Regions from separate parts of the Massilia sp. FBCC-B171 genome, predicted to be linked through region 2. Evidence: predicted binding sites of a transcription regulator. Region 2 holds the regulator's gene; each other region holds the start of a gene.
What was found. The regulator sigma-54, encoded in region 2, starts transcription at its own class of promoters, with help from an activator protein. The targets are predictions, from matches to a motif close to TGGCANGNAANCTGCTTT.
Positions count from the first base shown of each region.

Region 1: a site for sigma-54 is predicted at 1,565-1,582, ahead of glnA (type I glutamate--ammonia ligase). Genes of this name have one in related genera too.
Region 3: a site for sigma-54 is predicted at 1,322-1,339, ahead of NMB41_RS19185 (ANTAR domain-containing response regulator). Genes of this name have one in related genera too.
Region 4: a site for sigma-54 is predicted at 1,937-1,954, ahead of NMB41_RS09055 (PEP-CTERM sorting domain-containing protein). Genes of this name have one in related genera too.

Region 1 is NZ_CP101443.1:4,186,640-4,190,783, forward strand. It holds gene glnA (type I glutamate--ammonia ligase) at 63-1,478, opposite strand; gene NMB41_RS18970 (rhodanese-like domain-containing protein) at 1,797-2,255, shown strand; gene NMB41_RS18975 (CocE/NonD family hydrolase) at 2,432-4,144, opposite strand, start outside.
Region 2 is NZ_CP101443.1:4,907,628-4,911,771, forward strand. It holds gene NMB41_RS22275 (enoyl-CoA hydratase/isomerase family protein) at 1-256, opposite strand, end outside; gene hpf (ribosome hibernation-promoting factor, HPF/YfiA family) at 354-710, opposite strand; gene NMB41_RS22285 (RNA polymerase factor sigma-54) at 773-2,245, opposite strand; gene lptB (LPS export ABC transporter ATP-binding protein) at 2,260-3,021, opposite strand; gene lptA (lipopolysaccharide transport periplasmic protein LptA) at 3,024-3,656, opposite strand; gene lptC (LPS export ABC transporter periplasmic protein LptC) at 3,671-4,144, opposite strand, start outside.
Region 3 is NZ_CP101443.1:4,230,273-4,234,416, forward strand. It holds gene NMB41_RS19180 (CmpA/NrtA family ABC transporter substrate-binding protein) at 1-657, opposite strand, end outside; gene NMB41_RS19185 (ANTAR domain-containing response regulator) at 677-1,312, opposite strand; gene NMB41_RS19190 (S9 family peptidase) at 1,473-3,833, shown strand; gene NMB41_RS19195 (RIFT barrel domain-containing protein) at 3,910-4,144, shown strand, end outside.
Region 4 is NZ_CP101443.1:1,995,532-1,999,675, reverse strand. It holds gene kynA (tryptophan 2,3-dioxygenase) at 1-53, shown strand, start outside; gene NMB41_RS09065 (RBBP9/YdeN family alpha/beta hydrolase) at 104-649, shown strand; gene NMB41_RS09060 (acyltransferase family protein) at 708-1,829, shown strand; gene NMB41_RS09055 (PEP-CTERM sorting domain-containing protein) at 1,995-2,567, shown strand; gene htpG (molecular chaperone HtpG) at 2,646-4,144, opposite strand, start outside.

The DNA of each region.
Region 1 (4,144 bases), 720 kb from region 2:
GGCCCTCCCCGCGTTTGTTACCTGCGCTTACAGCTTATGATGCCGTAGCGCAACAGTACAGATTACGACGAGTAGTACATGTCGAACTCGACCGGGTGCGGGGTCATGCGCATGCGCTGCACTTCGCCCATCTTCAGTTCGAGGTAAGCGTCGATCATGCTGTCGCTGAAGACGCCGCCGCGGGTCAGGAACTCGCGGTCCTTGTCCAGCGCTTCGAGGGCTTCTTCGAGCGATGCGCAGACCGTCGGGATCAGCTTGTCTTCTTCCGGCGGCAGGTGGTACAGGTCCTTCGAGGCGGCTTCGCCCGGATGGATCTTGTTCTGGATGCCGTCCAGGCCCGCCATCAAGAGCGCGGCGAAGCACAGGTAGACGTTGGCCAGCGGGTCCGGGAAGCGCACTTCGATGCGGCGGCCCTTCGGGTTCGGGACGTGCGGGATGCGGATCGAAGCCGAACGGTTACGGGCCGAGTAAGCCAGTTTCACCGGCGCTTCGTAGCCAGGCACGAGGCGCTTGTACGAGTTGGTGCCCGGGTTGGTGATCGCGTTCAGCGCCTTGGCGTGCTTGATGATGCCGCCGATGTAGAACAGCGCCGTTTCCGACAGGCCGGCATAGCCGTCGCCCGCGAACAGGTTCTTGCCGTCTTTCCAGATCGACTGGTGCACGTGCATGCCCGAGCCGTTGTCGCCGTTGATCGGCTTCGGCATGAAGGTTGCGGTCTTGCCGTAGCTGTGGGCGACGTTCCAGACCACGTATTTCAGGTTCTGGGTCCAGTCGGCGCGTTCGACCAGGGTCGAGAAGCGGGTGCCGATTTCGTTCTGGCCGGCGCCGGCCACTTCGTGGTGGTGCACTTCGACCGGGATGCCGAGCGATTCGAGGATCAGGCACATTTCCGAGCGCATGTCCTGGAAGCTGTCGACCGGAGGGACCGGGAAATAGCCGCCCTTGACCGTTGGACGATGGCCGCTGTTGCCGCCCTCGGTCGTCGCATCGGTCGACCACGAGGCTTCGTCGGAATCGATCTTCACGAAGCAGCCCGACATGTCGATTTTCCAGCGGATCGAATCGAAGATGAAGAATTCAGGTTCCGGACCGAAGAAGGCGGTGTCGCCCAGGCCGGTGGACTTCAGGTAGGCTTCGGCGCGCTTGGCGATCGAGCGTGGATCGCGGTCATAGCCCTTGCCGTCCGACGGTTCGATCACGTCGCACTGCATGAACATGGTCGTCTCTTCCATGAACGGGTCGATGTTCGCGGTCGATGGGTCCGGCATCAGGATCATGTCCGATGCTTCGATGCCCTTCCAGCCGGCGATCGACGAGCCGTCGAAGGCGTGGCCCGACTCGAATTTGTCGAGGTCGAAATGCGACACGGGGACAGTGACGTGCTGCTCTTTACCGCGGGTATCCGCAAAGCGGAAATCCACGAACTTCACTTCGTTGTCCTTCACCATCTGCATCACATCTGCCGCTGTCTTTGCCATGCGTTTCTCCTAAATAAAATGGGGTGCCGATTCAGGCGAGATCGTTTCCGACCCGTCAACCTGCCTGCGACATGCTTGCAGGAATATATGCAGGAACCATGCCAGCGTTTCCGGCATGAGCAAATGCGCTATCGTTCTTTGGAAAGCCGTGAGTTTAACCATAAAATCTTCTTCGATATGCAAATATTCAATGGTGCAGCCCCGCTCGCCATTTGCACCATTTTGGTGCAAATCACGATAAGCGCACCATTTTGAGGCAGCGCGCACCGTTTCGGCAAGCGTGCGCCAGCGCGGTGCGAACCAGACAAGGACCTTGATATGAAAACGACCAAAGACATTCTCGACGCCGCACGCGCGCGCACCGCGGGCCAGCCCTATGCGGGCGCCGTCACCCCGGACGAGGCCTTCATGCTGCTGCAGGCCGCGCCCAACGTAAAACTGGTCGACGTGCGCACCAACGCCGAGCGCGATTGGGTCGGCCGCGTGGCGGTGCCGCAAGGCCAGCACCTGGCCATCGAATGGGCAACGTACCCGGGCGGCCAGCCGAATCCCCAATTCGGCGCGCAACTGGAAGGCATCGCCGGCAAGGACGAGATCCTGCTCTTCCTGTGCCGCTCCGGCGTGCGCTCGCGCCACAGCGCGCGCGTGGCGACCGAACTGGGGTATGCGAATGCGTTCGATATCCTGGAAGGCTTCGAGGGCGACAAGGATGGCGAGGGGCACCGCAAGACGGTCGGTGGATGGTGCAAGGCGGGATTGCCCTGGGTTGGGGCGTGAACCGGCAAACGATGCTTTAAACCCGTAGGGTGGGCGGCTATGCCGCCCACGCGTTCAACGCACGGTTGAATAGTCGCGGCTGATCCTGGGCTGGTTGAACGCGTGGGCGGCGTCGAGGCAGCGTGCATTCATCCTTTCAGGTCTAGCCGCCCACCCTACGTCCTACGTCGCCCCGGTTAGTTAGCGGGCAGCACCATCACCTGCAGCCCCGACGCCGCATCCGGCGCGCGGTACACGCGCTGGGTCGCCTTCTTGAAATCCTCAGGTTTGGCTTTCGGGATCGACGTAAACGTCTGCGGATTCAGGTCGACCAGCGGGAACCACGAACTCTGCACCTGCACCATGATGCGGTGGCCGCGGCGGAAGGTGTGGTTGACCTGGCCGATGCCGAAGCTGAGCGCCTCGACCTTGCCAGGCACGAAGGGCTCGGGCTTCTCGTAGCTGTTGCGGAATTTGCCGCGCAGCGGATTGCCGCGCACCAGCTGCTGGTAGCCGCCCATTTCCACTTTGGGCGCCGCAACGTCGCCGCCCTTGTGTTCAACGGGCGTTTCCGGGTAGGCCGCCGGATACACGTCGATCAGTTTCACCACCCAGTCCGCGTCCGTCCCGGTGGTCGAGACGAACAGCTTCGGCGTCACCGGGCCGGCGATCGTCACGTCTTCTTCCAGCACCTCGCTCTGGTAGACCAGCACGTCGGGACGGGTCGCGGCGAAACGCTGGTCCGAAACCATGTATTCCTTCGGCACGCCGGTGGCCGCATAGGCGATGAAGGGCACCGGCTTCTTCGGGTCGGCGACGTATTCGTCGTAGGCGGCGCCTGATGCCGCCGGCTGCTTCCATTCGAGCTTGCCGTCGGCGCCGAAATACAGCGTGCGCGGTTTCGCCTGTGCCGGCGGCCAGGCCGCGTAGCGGCGCCAGACATTGCTGCCGGTTTCAAAGGCCGTGACTTCGGCGATCGCGCGTTCGGGTTTCGCGCCCTTCAGGTGCTGCTCGAAGAAGGGAAACTGCAGCTCCTTGCGGAAGTGTTCCGAGGTCTTGCTGTCGAAGCTGACGTGGCCGAGGCGTGCGCCCTCGCCGCGCGCCCAGCCGCCGTGCACCCAGGGACCGATTACCAGGCTGTTGACGATGCCCGGGTTCTGCTTTTCGATCGCGCTGTAGGTCGTGAACGGCCCCTGCAAATCTTCCGCATCGAACCAGCCGCCCACGGTCAGCACGGCCGCCTTGATGTTCTTCAGGTGCGGAGCAATGGCGCGCGACTGCCAGAAGGCGTCGTAGGTGTCGTGTTCGATGTTCGGCATGAAGAGCGCGCGCTGCTGCTCGCTCATGCTGGCGGCGATGTTCGACAAGGTGAGGCGCTTGAGAAAGAAGTCGTAGCCGCTGGTGGTGCCGTAATCGAAGTCGGCCCAGGTCTTGGGCAGCGGCGTCGGGTTCGGCGCGTCGGTGAAGGCGGCGTAGAAATCGAAGTTCGCGGCCAGCATGAAGGCGCCGCCATGATAGGAGTCGTCGCCCATGTAGAGGTCGGTCACCGGCGCCTGCGGCGAGGCGGCCTTGATGGCCGGGTGCGAATCGATGATGCTGGCCGCCGTATAGAAGCCCGGATAGCTGATGCCGTGGATGCCGACTTTGCCGTTATGGTGAGGGACGTTTTTGAGCAGCCAGTCCACGGTGTCGTGCATGTCCTGGCTTTCGATGCCTTCGCCCGCCGCCCGTTTGGCCTGGGCATGCGGCGTCATCTCCTGCCACTTCCCTTCCGACATATAGCGCCCGCGCACGTCCTGGCTCACGAAGATATAGCCGGCGTCCTCGAACTCGCGCGACGGGCCGATCCGCTCGGGGAACCAGTCGACGCCATAGCGCAATTCTCCCTGCGCCTGGACGCCGGCGCTGTA
Region 2 (4,144 bases):
CCAGCAGCGCGCTGCCGCCGGTTGGCGTGGCGTGGCCGGCTTCGTGGAAGAAGCGGATGTCGCCGCCCGCACACAGCGCTTTTTCGCTGCTGCTGGTGAGCACAACGGCGGCCACCGACGCGTCGTCGCGCCAGGCCAGCAAAATCTCGGTCAGGCGCCGCACCATCGCCAGCGACAGCGAATTGAGGGCTTTCGGACGGTCAAGGGTGATGATGCCGGTGCCGTTGGCAACGCGGGTCAGGACGTGATCGGTCATGGTGGGTAGCATGGTTGAAGAGACATGCATTTTACCCGCACGCGCAATTGAAAAGGGCGCCTTGCGGCGCCCTCGTTCAGACGGTGCTCAGTGCTGATCAGAACGCAGCAGCGGCCTCTCCGCCTTCAGGACGGCGCTTGAGCGCCTCGTGACCATGGTCTTTCAGAATCGACTTGTACTTCATCACCTGACGATCCAGCCTGTCCATCAACAGGTCGATGGCGGCATACAGGTCGTGCGCCACACTTTCCACGTGCACCATCTTGCCGGACAGGCGCAAGTTAATCTCGGCTTTTTGCCTTTTGTCTTTTTCGGTGAGATTGTCGATGGCGAGGATCACGTGGGAATCGATCACTTGATCGAAATGGCGGGTGATGCGTTCGAGCTTGTTCTGTACGTATTCACGAATGGCGGGGGTGACGTCGAGGTGGTGGCCACTGATGGTGAGATTCATACACACTCCTTAGATAAATGCGCGGCGCCGCATTCGCGCTTGGGTCGCGCCTGGGGCCGCTGTTACAAGGATTTGCGGAGACTGACGGGAGGAATCTTGAGTGCCTCGCGGTATTTGGCAACCGTGCGGCGCGCAATGACCATGCCTTGTTCCCCGAGCATTTCCGCGATCTTACTGTCGGATAATGGGTTCTTTGGGTCCTCTGCTCCTGTCAGCTGCGCGATAAGCGCCCGTATCGCCGTAGACGATGCTTCGCCCCCCGCTTCGGTGGCGACGTGGCTTCCGAAGAAATACTTCAGCTCAAACATGCCGTGCGGGGTCAGCATGAATTTCTGAGTTGTTACACGAGAAATGGTGCTCTCGTGCAGACCCAGTGTATCAGCAATCTCGCGAAGCACAAGGGGACGCATCGCAACCGCGCCATGGCTGAAAAAGTTGCGCTGACGCTCCACAATTGCCTGCGAAACACGCAGGATCGTGTCGAAGCGCTGGCGCATATTCTTGATCAGCCACTTCGCTTCCTGCAGCTGCGCGCTCATCTGGCCTTCGCCTTTTCCGCCCTTGAGCAGGTTGGCATACACGTTGTTCACGCGCAGGCGCGGCATGACTTCGTTGTTCAGCGTGACGGCCCAGCCGCCCTTCGTCTTGCGGACAATAACGTCCGGAACGACATAGCCCGACACGCTCGATGCAAAGGCCGCGCCGGGATGCGGATTGCACTGGCGGATCACCGCTTGCGCTTCGCGCAGGTCTTCGTCGTCGCAGTCGAGCGCCTTTTTCAGCTTGTTGAATTCGCGCTGCGCGAACCAGGTGAGATAGCCCTCGACGATTTTCAGGGCCATGCGCCGCGTCACCAGCGGCACGCCCGGCATGCTGCGGATCTGCAGCGCCAGGCATTCGGAGGCGCTGCGCGCACCGACGCCGACCGGATCGAGGCTTTGCACCAGCGCCAGCGCGCAGCGCAGCTCATCCATCTCGATCTCGAGTTCCTCGGGCAGGCGCGCGTGGATCTCATCCAACTGCTCTTCCAGGTAGCCGTTGTCGTCGATGGCGTCGATCACCAGCTCGGCCAGCACGCGGTCGCGGTCGGTCACGCCCGTCACCCGCACCTGCTCCATCAGGTGCTCGCGCAGCGTGACGCCGATGCCGCCCAGCTGCGGGCGCCCGTCGTCGTCGTTCTCGCTGCCGGCGCTGCGCGTGCCCTCGCCCCAGTCGGCGTCGGCGTCGGCGCGTTCGACCTCGCCGCCGCCCTCCGCGCCTTCGCCCGCGTCCGGCGCGGGGGGCGCGTCTTCACCGTTGGGCGCGGGCGCTTCGGGCGCCTGCGGCGGCGCGTCGTTGATCGCGCCGTCGGCCAGCAGGCGCACCGAGTGGTCGAGCGGATCGTCGAGGCGCTCGAGCAGCGGATTGTCGGACAGGATTTGCTCGATCTCCTGGTGCAGTTCGAGCGTCGACAGCTGCAGCAGCCGGATCGACTGTTGAAGCTGCGGCGTGAGCGCCAGGTGCTGCGAAGTCCGGAGTTGCAGGGATTGTTTCATGGCCCGTTCGTAGACTACATGCGGAAGTGTTCGCCCAGGTAGACGCGCCGTACCGACTCGTCGGCGATGATGTCGTCGGGACGTCCCGACGCCAGCACCGCGCCCTGGTTGATGATGTAGGCGCGGTCGCAGATGCCCAGCGTCTCGCGCACGTTGTGGTCGGTGATCAGCACGCCAATGCCGCGCTCCTTCAGGAAGCGCACGATGCGCTGGATCTCGATCACGGCAATCGGGTCGACGCCGGCGAACGGTTCGTCGAGCAGCACGAAGCGCGGGTTGGTGGCCAACGCACGCGCGATCTCGACGCGCCGGCGTTCACCGCCCGACAGCGACAGCGCCGGGTTCTCGCGCAGCTTTTCGATCTGCAGTTCGCCCAGCAGCGAATCGAGCCGCTCGTTGATCGCCGCCTTGCTCAAGGCCTTGCCGTTCTCGTCGTGCTGCAGTTCGAGCACGGCGCGGATATTGTCTTCCACCGTCAGCTTGCGAAACACCGAGGCTTCCTGCGGCAGGTAAGACAAACCCATCACCGCGCGCCGGTGGATCGGCAGGCTCGAAATGTCGGCGCCGTTGATCTCGATGGTGCCGGCGTCCGACGGCACGAGGCCGACGATCATGTAGAACGAGGTGGTCTTGCCGGCGCCGTTGGGGCCGAGCAGGCCGACGACTTCGCCGCAGCCCACTTCCAGCGACACGTCGCGCACGACCAGGCGCTTGCCGTAGCTTTTTTGCAGGCCACGCACGACCAGGGTGCTGCGGGTGTCGGCAACGTCTTTCATCATCATTGCTTGCCCGCCGCTGAAGTCGAAGGGGCAGCCGCCCTCGGCGCCGGCGTGGCGGCCGCGGGAGCGGCGGCCGGCGCGGCGGCGGGCGCCGTGCGGCGCGGTGCGATGATCAGGGTGCCGCGTCCGCCGCCAACCTTGCTCTCGCCGCTCGGGTCGTTGCGCACGCTCGCCACTTCGCGCCGGCTGTCGTAGGAGATGTAGGCGCCATCGAGTTCGTTGGTCAGGCGTCCATTTTCGAGCTCTTTCACCACCGCCTTCGAGAACAGCTTGACCACTTCCACGCGCTCGTCGTATTCGATGCGTTCGGCTTGCCCTTCCATCCACAGGTCGGGACCGCCGTCGCGCTTCTGGCGGAAGGTGGCGACGCGGCCCGGGCCCGCGGTGAGCGTGACGCTCATATAGCCTTCCGGCGTTTCTTTCACCAGCGCGCGGTCCGACTTCATGGTCAGCGTGCCGCGCGTGAGGATGACGTTGCCCGTCAGGATGCGCGTCTGCGTGACTTCGTCGACGTCGAGCGAATCGAAGGAGATGACGGCTTGCTTGAGCGAGTCGGCACGCTCGGCGGACGCCGACAGCGACAGCAGCGAGAAGAAAGCGGCGGCGACGATATTGTGAAAGCTGTTTTTCATTGAGCTCGTTCCTGTTATTTGGGTGGCGCCTGCGCTGGACGCGGCGGATAGACGATCTGGCCGCGCCCGCCGAGGTGCAGCTTCTGGGTCGGGTTCTCGGCAACCATGCCGATTCCGTTGGCCGTGGCCGCGCCCAGGGTCATCTGGACCGGACGGTCGGTTTTCACGATCTCTTCGTCGGCCAGCAGGGTCAGCGCCTCGGTGCGCGCGTGCAGGGCCTCGCTTTTCGGCGTGGCCGGACGCTTGATGTCGACATTGCCCATCAACTCGACGCGGTTCTCGCCATGGTAGACCTGGCCCCGGTCCGAATGGATGGTCATGCGCGGACGGCTGGGGTCCATGCTTTCGACGATCGGCTTCGAGACATCCGAAACATCGTTTTCGGGATGGTGGGCCAGGCGCGCGCCCGACATCACATAGCGCGGCACGCCCTTGTCCGTCATGCGCACGAAACTGAAATTCTCGACGATGTAATCCGGCTCGTTCAG
Region 3 (4,144 bases), 680 kb from region 2:
GCCGGGATGGTCGGGCCAGACCTGGCTGCTGGGCGCGACCAGCACGCCGCTCGCTTCGATCACCGCGCGCCGGCTCCAGGGCTCGCCCGCGCAGAAGCCGTCCATGTGGCCGGCTTCCAGGTTGGCCGCCATCTGGCTCGGGGGCACGGTGACGAGCTGGGTCTGGGTAAGCGGATCGATCCCGGCGGCGGCCAGCCAGTAGCACAGGAACATGGCGTGGTTCCCGGTCGGGAAGGTGTGGGCGAACGTGTAGCGGCGCGGCTGCTCGCGCATCAGTTGGGCCAGCCCGGCGCCGTCCGTCACGCCAGCCGCGGCGATGGCGCGCGAGAGCACGATCGACTGGCCGTTCTGATTCAGGTTCATCAGCACCGCCATGTCGCGCGCGGCGCTGCCGATGCCCATCTGCAGGCCGTACAGCAAGCCGTACAAGGCCTGGGCGGCATCGAGCTCGCCGCTGGTCAGGCGGTCGCGCATGCCGGACCAGGAGTGCTGCTTTTCCAGCACCAGCTTGACGCCGTATTTTTCGTCGAAGCCGAGGATGGAGGCCATCACCAGCGGCGCGCAGTCGGCCAGCGGCATGAAGCCGATCTTCAGTTCTTCCTTCTCGGGACGGTCCGATCCAACGCTGTATGCGCCCTTGCCTGCCAAGCCTGTCATGCGGTTCCTTTCGCCGGGTCTAACCCAGCAAGTCCTCGACGTCGAGGATGCGCTGCGCGATCTCGGCCAGTCTCATGTTCTTGTTCATCGCCAGGCTGCGCAGGCGGCCGTAGGCTTCGTCTTCGGTCAGGGAATGGCGCTTCATCAGCACGCCCTTGGCGCGGTCGATCACCTTGCGCTCGGCCAGCTTCTGGCGCGTGTCGGCCAGTTCGCCCAGCAGCTTCTGTTCGCGCCTGAAACGCGCCAGCGCCACGTCGAGCACCGGGCGCACCCGTTCTGCGCGCAGGCCGGCCACGATATAGGCCGAGACGCCCGCCGCCACCGCCGCTTCCATGGTCGCCGCGCTGTCGTCCTCGGTGAAGAGCACGATCGGGCGCCGTTCTTCGCGCGTGGCGATCACGATGTGTTCGAGCACGTCGCGGGCGTCGGACTCGCTGTCGACGATGATCAGGTCCGGCTGCAACTGGGCGATCCGCTCGGGCAGGAAGATGTCCGGCGGGAGCGAAGCGACGATGTCATAGCCGGACTCGAGCAGGCCGACGCGCAGCGCCGCGCTGCGGCAGGCCTGGGCGGCAAGGGCGGCGTCGCCGGCCTGTTTGTCGCCGCTGGTGACGACGACGATGCGCAGGCTGGGGGATGGGTCGGCTCGTTTCATGCACTGCAACATGCAAGAAACGGGCCAAGGACTGAACATCCGACGCCAAGTGCTTGTGAAATTTCTCGGCTCAATATCCCTGCTACATGTTGGCTGCGCTAGAATGCATTCGCATTTTTCTGGCTAGAAAGCACTTCCTTTCACTCACTCGATACCCACGATGCGACTTCCTGCACTGACTTTCCTTGCTGCGCTTTCCATCCTGCCTGCTGCGGCAGCAGCGCCCGCGCCTACGCCCATCAGCCTCGACCAGGCCATGGCCCATCCGGACTGGATCGGCAATCCGGTCGAAGCGGCGTGGTGGGGCTGGAACGGCAAGGACGTGTATTTCAAGCAGAAGCGCACCGGCTCGCAGCTGCGCGACACTTTTCTCGCGCGCCAGAACGGCGTGCAAAAAGTCGCCGACGCCGAACTGGCAACGCTCGACAGCCCGGCCGTGGTCTATGACCGTGCGCACACACGCACCATTATGGTGCGCAATGGCGACCTGTTCGAGCGCGACCTGAAGACCGGCGCACTGGTTCAAATCACGCGCGGCGTGAAAGCCGAGGACCCGCAATACGCCAGCGACGAGCGCGCGGTGCAGTTCCGCGTCGGCCACGACTGGTTCGGCTGGGACCGCGCCAGTCGCCTGCAGGGGCCGATCGCCCTGCCCCGCGCGGCCAAGGACCCAGCCGTGCAGGATCCCGACGCGCTGCGCGACATGCAGCTGCGCCTGATCACGACCCTCAAGCGCGCCAGGGACGACCGCGACGCCGCCCGCGCCCGCAGCGAGGAAGAGCGCCGCTTCGATCCGACGCGCGCGCCAGGCCCGGTCTACCTGGGCGACAAGGTCAGCATCGAAGGCAGCGCCCTGTCTCCGGATGGTCGCTACCTGGTGGTGGTCACCGCCGCCAAAGGTACGGACAAAGGACGTGTCGGCAAGATGCCGCGCTACGTCACCGAATCGGGCTATGAAGAGATGGACGACCAGCGCACCCGCGTCGGGCGCACCAATCCGGCGCCGCACGCGCTGAAACTGATCGAGCTGGCCACCGGCAAAGTGCAGGACCTGTCCTTCGACGCCCTGCCCGGCATCGCGGTCGATCCGCTGGCCAAACTGCGCGCCGAGGCCAAGCTCGATCCCCTGAAAGGAAACCGCCCGCTGCGCATCGCCGACCGCGACGACGCCGTGCGCTGGAGCCTGGACGGCAAACTGGCCGCCGTCATGCTGCGCGCGGTCGACAACAAGGACCGCTGGATCGCCACCATCGACCTCGCCGCCGCTAAACTCAAGCCCCAGCATCGCCTGAGCGACGAGGCCTGGGTCAACTTCGACAACAGCGACTTCGGCTGGCTGCCGGACAACCGCACGCTCTGGTTCACCTCCGAAGAAAGCGGCTACGCGCACCTGTACACCCAGGCGCTCGACGGCCGTGCGCGCGCGCTCACCAGCGGCAAATGGGAAGCGACCGACATCCAGTGGAGCGTGGATGGCGGCACCGCCTACCTGCTCTGCAACCGCAAGACCCCGGGCACCTATGAAGTGTGCGCCGTGAACGCCCAGGACGGCGCCACGCGCGAAGTGACCGCCCTGTCGGGCGTCGAGCGCTTCGTGCTCTCGCCCGACAGCCGCAAGCTGCTGGTGCATTATTCGTCGAGCTATATGCCGGCCCAGCTGGCCGCGGTGCCCGTCAGCGGCGGCGCGGCCGTGAAGCTGACCGATACGCGCACGGCGGAATATAAAGCGCGCAACTGGATCCAGCCCGACTACGTGGCCGTGCCTTCGAGCGACGGCGGCGACCCGGTCTGGTCCAAGCTGTACCGCCCGGCTAACATGGTGCCGGGTAAGAAATACCCGGTCGTGATGTTCGTGCACGGCGCCGGCTACCTGCAGAACACCCATCAACGCTTCCCTGTCTACTTCCGCGAGCAGATGTTCCACAACCTGCTGGTCGAGAAGGGCTACATCGTGCTCGACATGGACTACCGCGCCTCGCAGGGCTATGGCCGCAACTGGCGCACCGCGATCTACCGCCAGATGGGCCACCCGGAACTGGTCGACTATCAGGACGGCGTGCGCTACATGGTGGCCAACCACCAGGGCGATGCCGCCAATGTCGGCATCTACGGCGGCAGCTACGGCGGCTTCATGACCTTCATGGCCCTGATGCGCGCGCCGGAGATGTTCAAGTCGGGCGCGGCCCTGCGTCCGGTGACCGACTGGACCACCTACAACCACGAGTACACGGCCAACATCCTGAACACGCCCGACCTCGATCCGCAGGCCTATAAAATCTCGTCGCCGATCGAATACGCCGACAAGCTGCAGGGGAACCTCCTAATCGCGCACGGCATGGTCGACGACAACGTGTTCTACCAGGACTCGGTGCGCATGGCCCAGCGCCTGATCGAGCTGAAGAAGGACAACTGGGAGCTGGCCAGCTACCCGCTCGAACGCCACGCCTACACCCAGCCGGAAAGCTGGTTCGACCAGTACCGCCGCATTTATAAGCTGTTCGAGCGCACGCTCAAGCAGTAGTGCGGTACAAACGAGCGCCCTGCGGGGCGCTTTTTGTTTTACTGTTCGGTTTCGTTTTCCGCTTCGATCGACTTTCATGACGCTTTCCCGCCTGCCGCTCTACCTTCGTTCCGCCCTCTTCGCCGCGCTCTGCTGCGGCGCCGCCCATGCCCAGGAGGCACCGGCCTTCGTCGGCCTGCCGTCCACCGGCCAGCTCGACGCCAGCCGTGTGCTGGACGAGCGCCATGGCGCGTCCGGACGGGACAAGGAAGAGGCAAAGGAAAAGACCACGGGCCAGGAGAAAGCCGCACGTCCGCGCGCGAAAGGCGCCG
Region 4 (4,144 bases), 2.7 Mb from region 2:
TGCTTGACGTGGTGCTGTTCCCGGAACTGTTCGCGCTGCGCACGGCGCTGTGAACGGCCGACCGTTAGCCCATGTAGAATGGATTGAACGACAAGGAGGCGGCATGGATGGCGACGTACTGATTTTGTCGGGCTTGTGGAATTCGGGCCCGCAGCACTGGCAGTCGCATTGGGAAGCGCGCCATCCCGCGTGGCGCCGCGTTCAGCACCGCGACTGGAACAACCCGGTGCAAAGCGAATGGGTCATTGAACTCGATGCGGCAATCGCCACCTGCAATGGCGCGCCGGTGCTGGTCGCGCACAGCTTGGGCTGCATGCTGGCCGCGCACTGGGCGGCGTCCGGTTCGCCCCTGCGCGCAGCCGGCGCCTTCCTGGTCGCGCCGAGCGACGTCGAGGCCCCATCCTACCCGATCGACGCCAACGGTTTTGCGCCGGTGCCGATGGCGCGCCTGCCTTTTCCCAGCGTGGTCCTCGCCAGCACGAATGACGAATTCGTCAGCCGCGAACGGGCGCGCGCCTTTGCCGAGGCCTGGGGCAGCAGCTATGTCGAGATCGGCGACGCCGGCCATGTGAATGCCGACGCAGGCTTCGGCGACTGGCCCGAGGGCGAGCAGCTGCTGCTCGACTTCCTCGCCCAGCTGCGCGCCTAGCCACGGCTGCAAGCTCAGGGATGCCTTTATCATGGCCGCTGCACCACCAGGCACGACCATGACAACCCCGGTCTTCCCGCTTCCCCGTCCATTTTCGCTCTACCTCGACTGCTGCCGCTTCCTGGCGGCGGTGCTGGTCGTCGTCAGCCACTTTGTTCCCTATGGCGTGGTCGCCCCCAGTGCCGTCGCCTGGTTGCCCAACCTCGGGCGCGAATCGGTGGTGGTGTTCTTCGTGCTCTCCGGCTTCGTGATCGCCTACACCACAGAGTACAAGAACGCGAGCCTGCATGATTACTGCGTGGCCCGCTGCACGCGCATCTATTCGGTCGCCCTGCCCGTGCTGCTGCTCGGTTTTGCCGTGGCCGCCGTGCTGGTATTGTCGGGCCAGGGGACGCTCGCGCATTACTACCAGCTGGCCAAACCCTGGCTTTACCTGCCGCTGCACCTGCTGTTCATGGGCGAACTCTGGACCGTCTCCGAACCGCCGCCGCTGCTCGCACCCTACTGGTCGCTCGGCTACGAGGTCTGGTATTACGTCCTGTTCGGCGCGGCCTTCTACCTGCGCGGCAGGCGCCGGCTGGCCGTCGTCGGCTCGGTGCTGCTGTTCGTGGGGCCGAAGCTCTGGCTGCTGCTGCCGGTATGGCTGGCCGGCGTGGGCGCCTACCACTGGCACAAGACGCATACGATCGCGCGTCCGCTGGCGCTCGCCGGCTGGTGCGCAACGCTGGCGCTGCTGGCGGCGTTCAAGCTGGGCGACCTGGATGCGGCGCTGCGCGCATTCGCCCTGGCACACTGGCCCTGGACCGGACTGCCCCTGAAAAGCGCCGACCGCTACCTGGCCGACTACCTGGTCTGCGTGCTGGTCGTGGTGAACTTCCTGTGCGCGAAGAGCGCCGGCCTCCAGGCCCTGCTGCGCATCGAGCGGCCGGTGCGCTGGCTGGCCTCGTACACCTTCACGCTCTACCTCTCGCATGCCCTGGTAATGAAGACGTGGCTGCTCGTCTATCCGCACCGCCAGTCGCATCCTGGCGATGTGCTGGCGCTGGTGATGCTGATCATCGCGGCGACCCTGATAATTGGCCAGCTGACCGAACATCGCAAGCAGCTGTTCCAGACCGGGTTCACCAGGCTTGCGCGGCGCGTCTTCTTCCACGCCAGCGGCGCGCCGGCGCCACGTTGAAGCCAGCCCCGCTCCCGGGCAGCGCACTGTCGGAAAACCTTACAGCCGAGCAAAATTTAACGCAGCTGGCAGCCGTAAATACTTGATTTGCCTCATGCTTTATTTCCTGGCACAAATTGTGCTAATGGATGAGCTGTAATTAAAACTAAACCATAGGGGTGTCTCATGCGTAAATTTCTGCTTTCCTTCCTTCTCGCAATCAGCGCAACAGCGGCCAATGCCGACGTGTTGACGGCCGACATCAAATCTGCTGCCGACCTGCCATACTGCTGCCAGCGCAGCGGTCCGTTGACCGCCGAATACAGCGGTGCGATCGGTAGCGGCTTCGAGATCAACGGCAGCACCGCGTTCGACAATCCGTCGATTTGGAGCGGTGGCCGCGTCTTCATCGACCTGAACCCAAGCACTGGACTGCTGACCCTCGATTCGCAGGACAACCTGGACTTCCAGACCTACGTGCTGACCATCGATAACCTCACATTCGATGCCGGCCAATACCTGCGCGGCCTGAGCCTCGTATCGGATCAGCTGACCACGAACGCCGCCGCCCAGTTCAGCTTCACGGGCAACAGCCTGCGCATCGCCTACGACTCGCGCGACATCTTCAATTTCACCACCAATAACGCCGTGTTCCAGCTCGATATCGGCCAGCGCAGCGACGTGCCTGAGCCTGCCAACCTTGCGCTGTTTGGCCTGGCGCTTGCCGCCCTGGCCGGGGCACGCCGCCGCAAGACCTGATCGCCGAACCGGCGCCAGCATATAAAAACGGCCCGGGCATCGCTGCCCGGGCCGTTTTTTCGTCTACTCCTCCGGCGTTTACTTCGCCATCGCCAGCAGCATCTCGTTCAGGCGCTTCACGAAGCTCGCCGGGTCAGCCAGGCTGCCGCCTTCGGCCAGCATCGCCTGGTCGAACAGGATATGCGACCAGTCGGCAAAGCGCGCCTGGGTCGCATCTTCGTACTTCAGGCGCGTCACCAGCGGGTGGTTCGGGTTGATCTCGAGGATGGGCTTCGACTCGGGCGCGTTCTGGCCGGCGGCCTTGAGCATGCGCACCAGGTTGGCCGACAGCTCGTGCTCGTCCGCCACCAGGCAGGCCGGCGAATCGGTCAGGCGGTGCGTCACGCGCACGTCCTTGGCCTTCTCCGCCAAAGCGCCCTTCATCTTCTCGACCAGGTCCTTGTACTGGGTCTCGGTCTCTTCGTGTTCCTTTTTCTCGGCTTCGTCTTCCAGCTTGCCGAGGTCCAGGCCGCCCTTGGCCACCGAGGTCAGTTCCTTGCCGTCGAAGTCGGTCAGGAAGGACAGCATCCACTCGTCGACGCGGTCGGTGAGCAGCAGCACTTCGACGCCCTTTTTACGGAAGATCTCGAGGTGCGGGCTGTTCTTGGCGGCGTTGAAGTTATCGGCCGTGACGTAGAAAATCTTGTCCTGGCCTTCCTTCATGCGCCCGACATACTCTTCGAACGACACGGTCTGGTCGTCCGACGCGTTCTGGGTCGAGGCGAAGCGCAGCAGCTTGGCGATGCGGTCCTTGTTGGTCGCGTCCTCGCCGATGCCTTCCTTGAGCACCTGGCCGAATTCCTTCCAGAAGGTGACGTATTTGTCTTTCGTCTCGGCTTCGTCCGCGTTCGCCATTTCTTCCAGCATGCCAAGCACGCGCTTGGTCGAACCTTCGCGGATCACCTTCACGTCGCGCGACTCCTGCAGGATCTCGCGCGAGACGTTCAGCGGCAGGTCGGCCGAATCGATCACGCCTTTAATGAAGCGCAGGTAGGTCGGCATCAGCTGCTCGGCATCGTCCATGATGAAGACGCGCTTGACGTAGAGCTTGATGCCGCTGCGCTTGCTGCGGTCCCACAGGTCGAACGGCGCGTGGCTCGGCACGTACAGCAGCTGGGTGTATTCGCTGCGCCCTTCCACGCGGTTGTGCGTGAAGGTGAGCGGCTCCTGGAAGTCGTGCGAGACGTGCTTGTAGAACTCGTCGTACTGCTCTTTCGTGATCTCGGAGCGGTTGCGTGCCCACAGCGCGCTGGCCTGGTTCACGGTCTCGAACTCGTCGCGCGCGACGGTGGCTTTCGCCTCTTCGTCCCACTCTTCCTTCTGCATCAGGATCGGCAGCGAGATGTGGTCGGAGTACTTGCGGATGATCGATTTGAGCTTCCAGTTCGACAGCAGCTCTTCTTCGCCGGCGCGCAGGTGCAGAATGACGTCGGTGCCGCGGCCGACTTTCTCGATCGATTCGACGCTGTAGTCGCCTTCGCCGGCGGACTCCCAGCGCACGCCTTCCGATGCATCGGCACCCGCACGGCGCGTCTCGA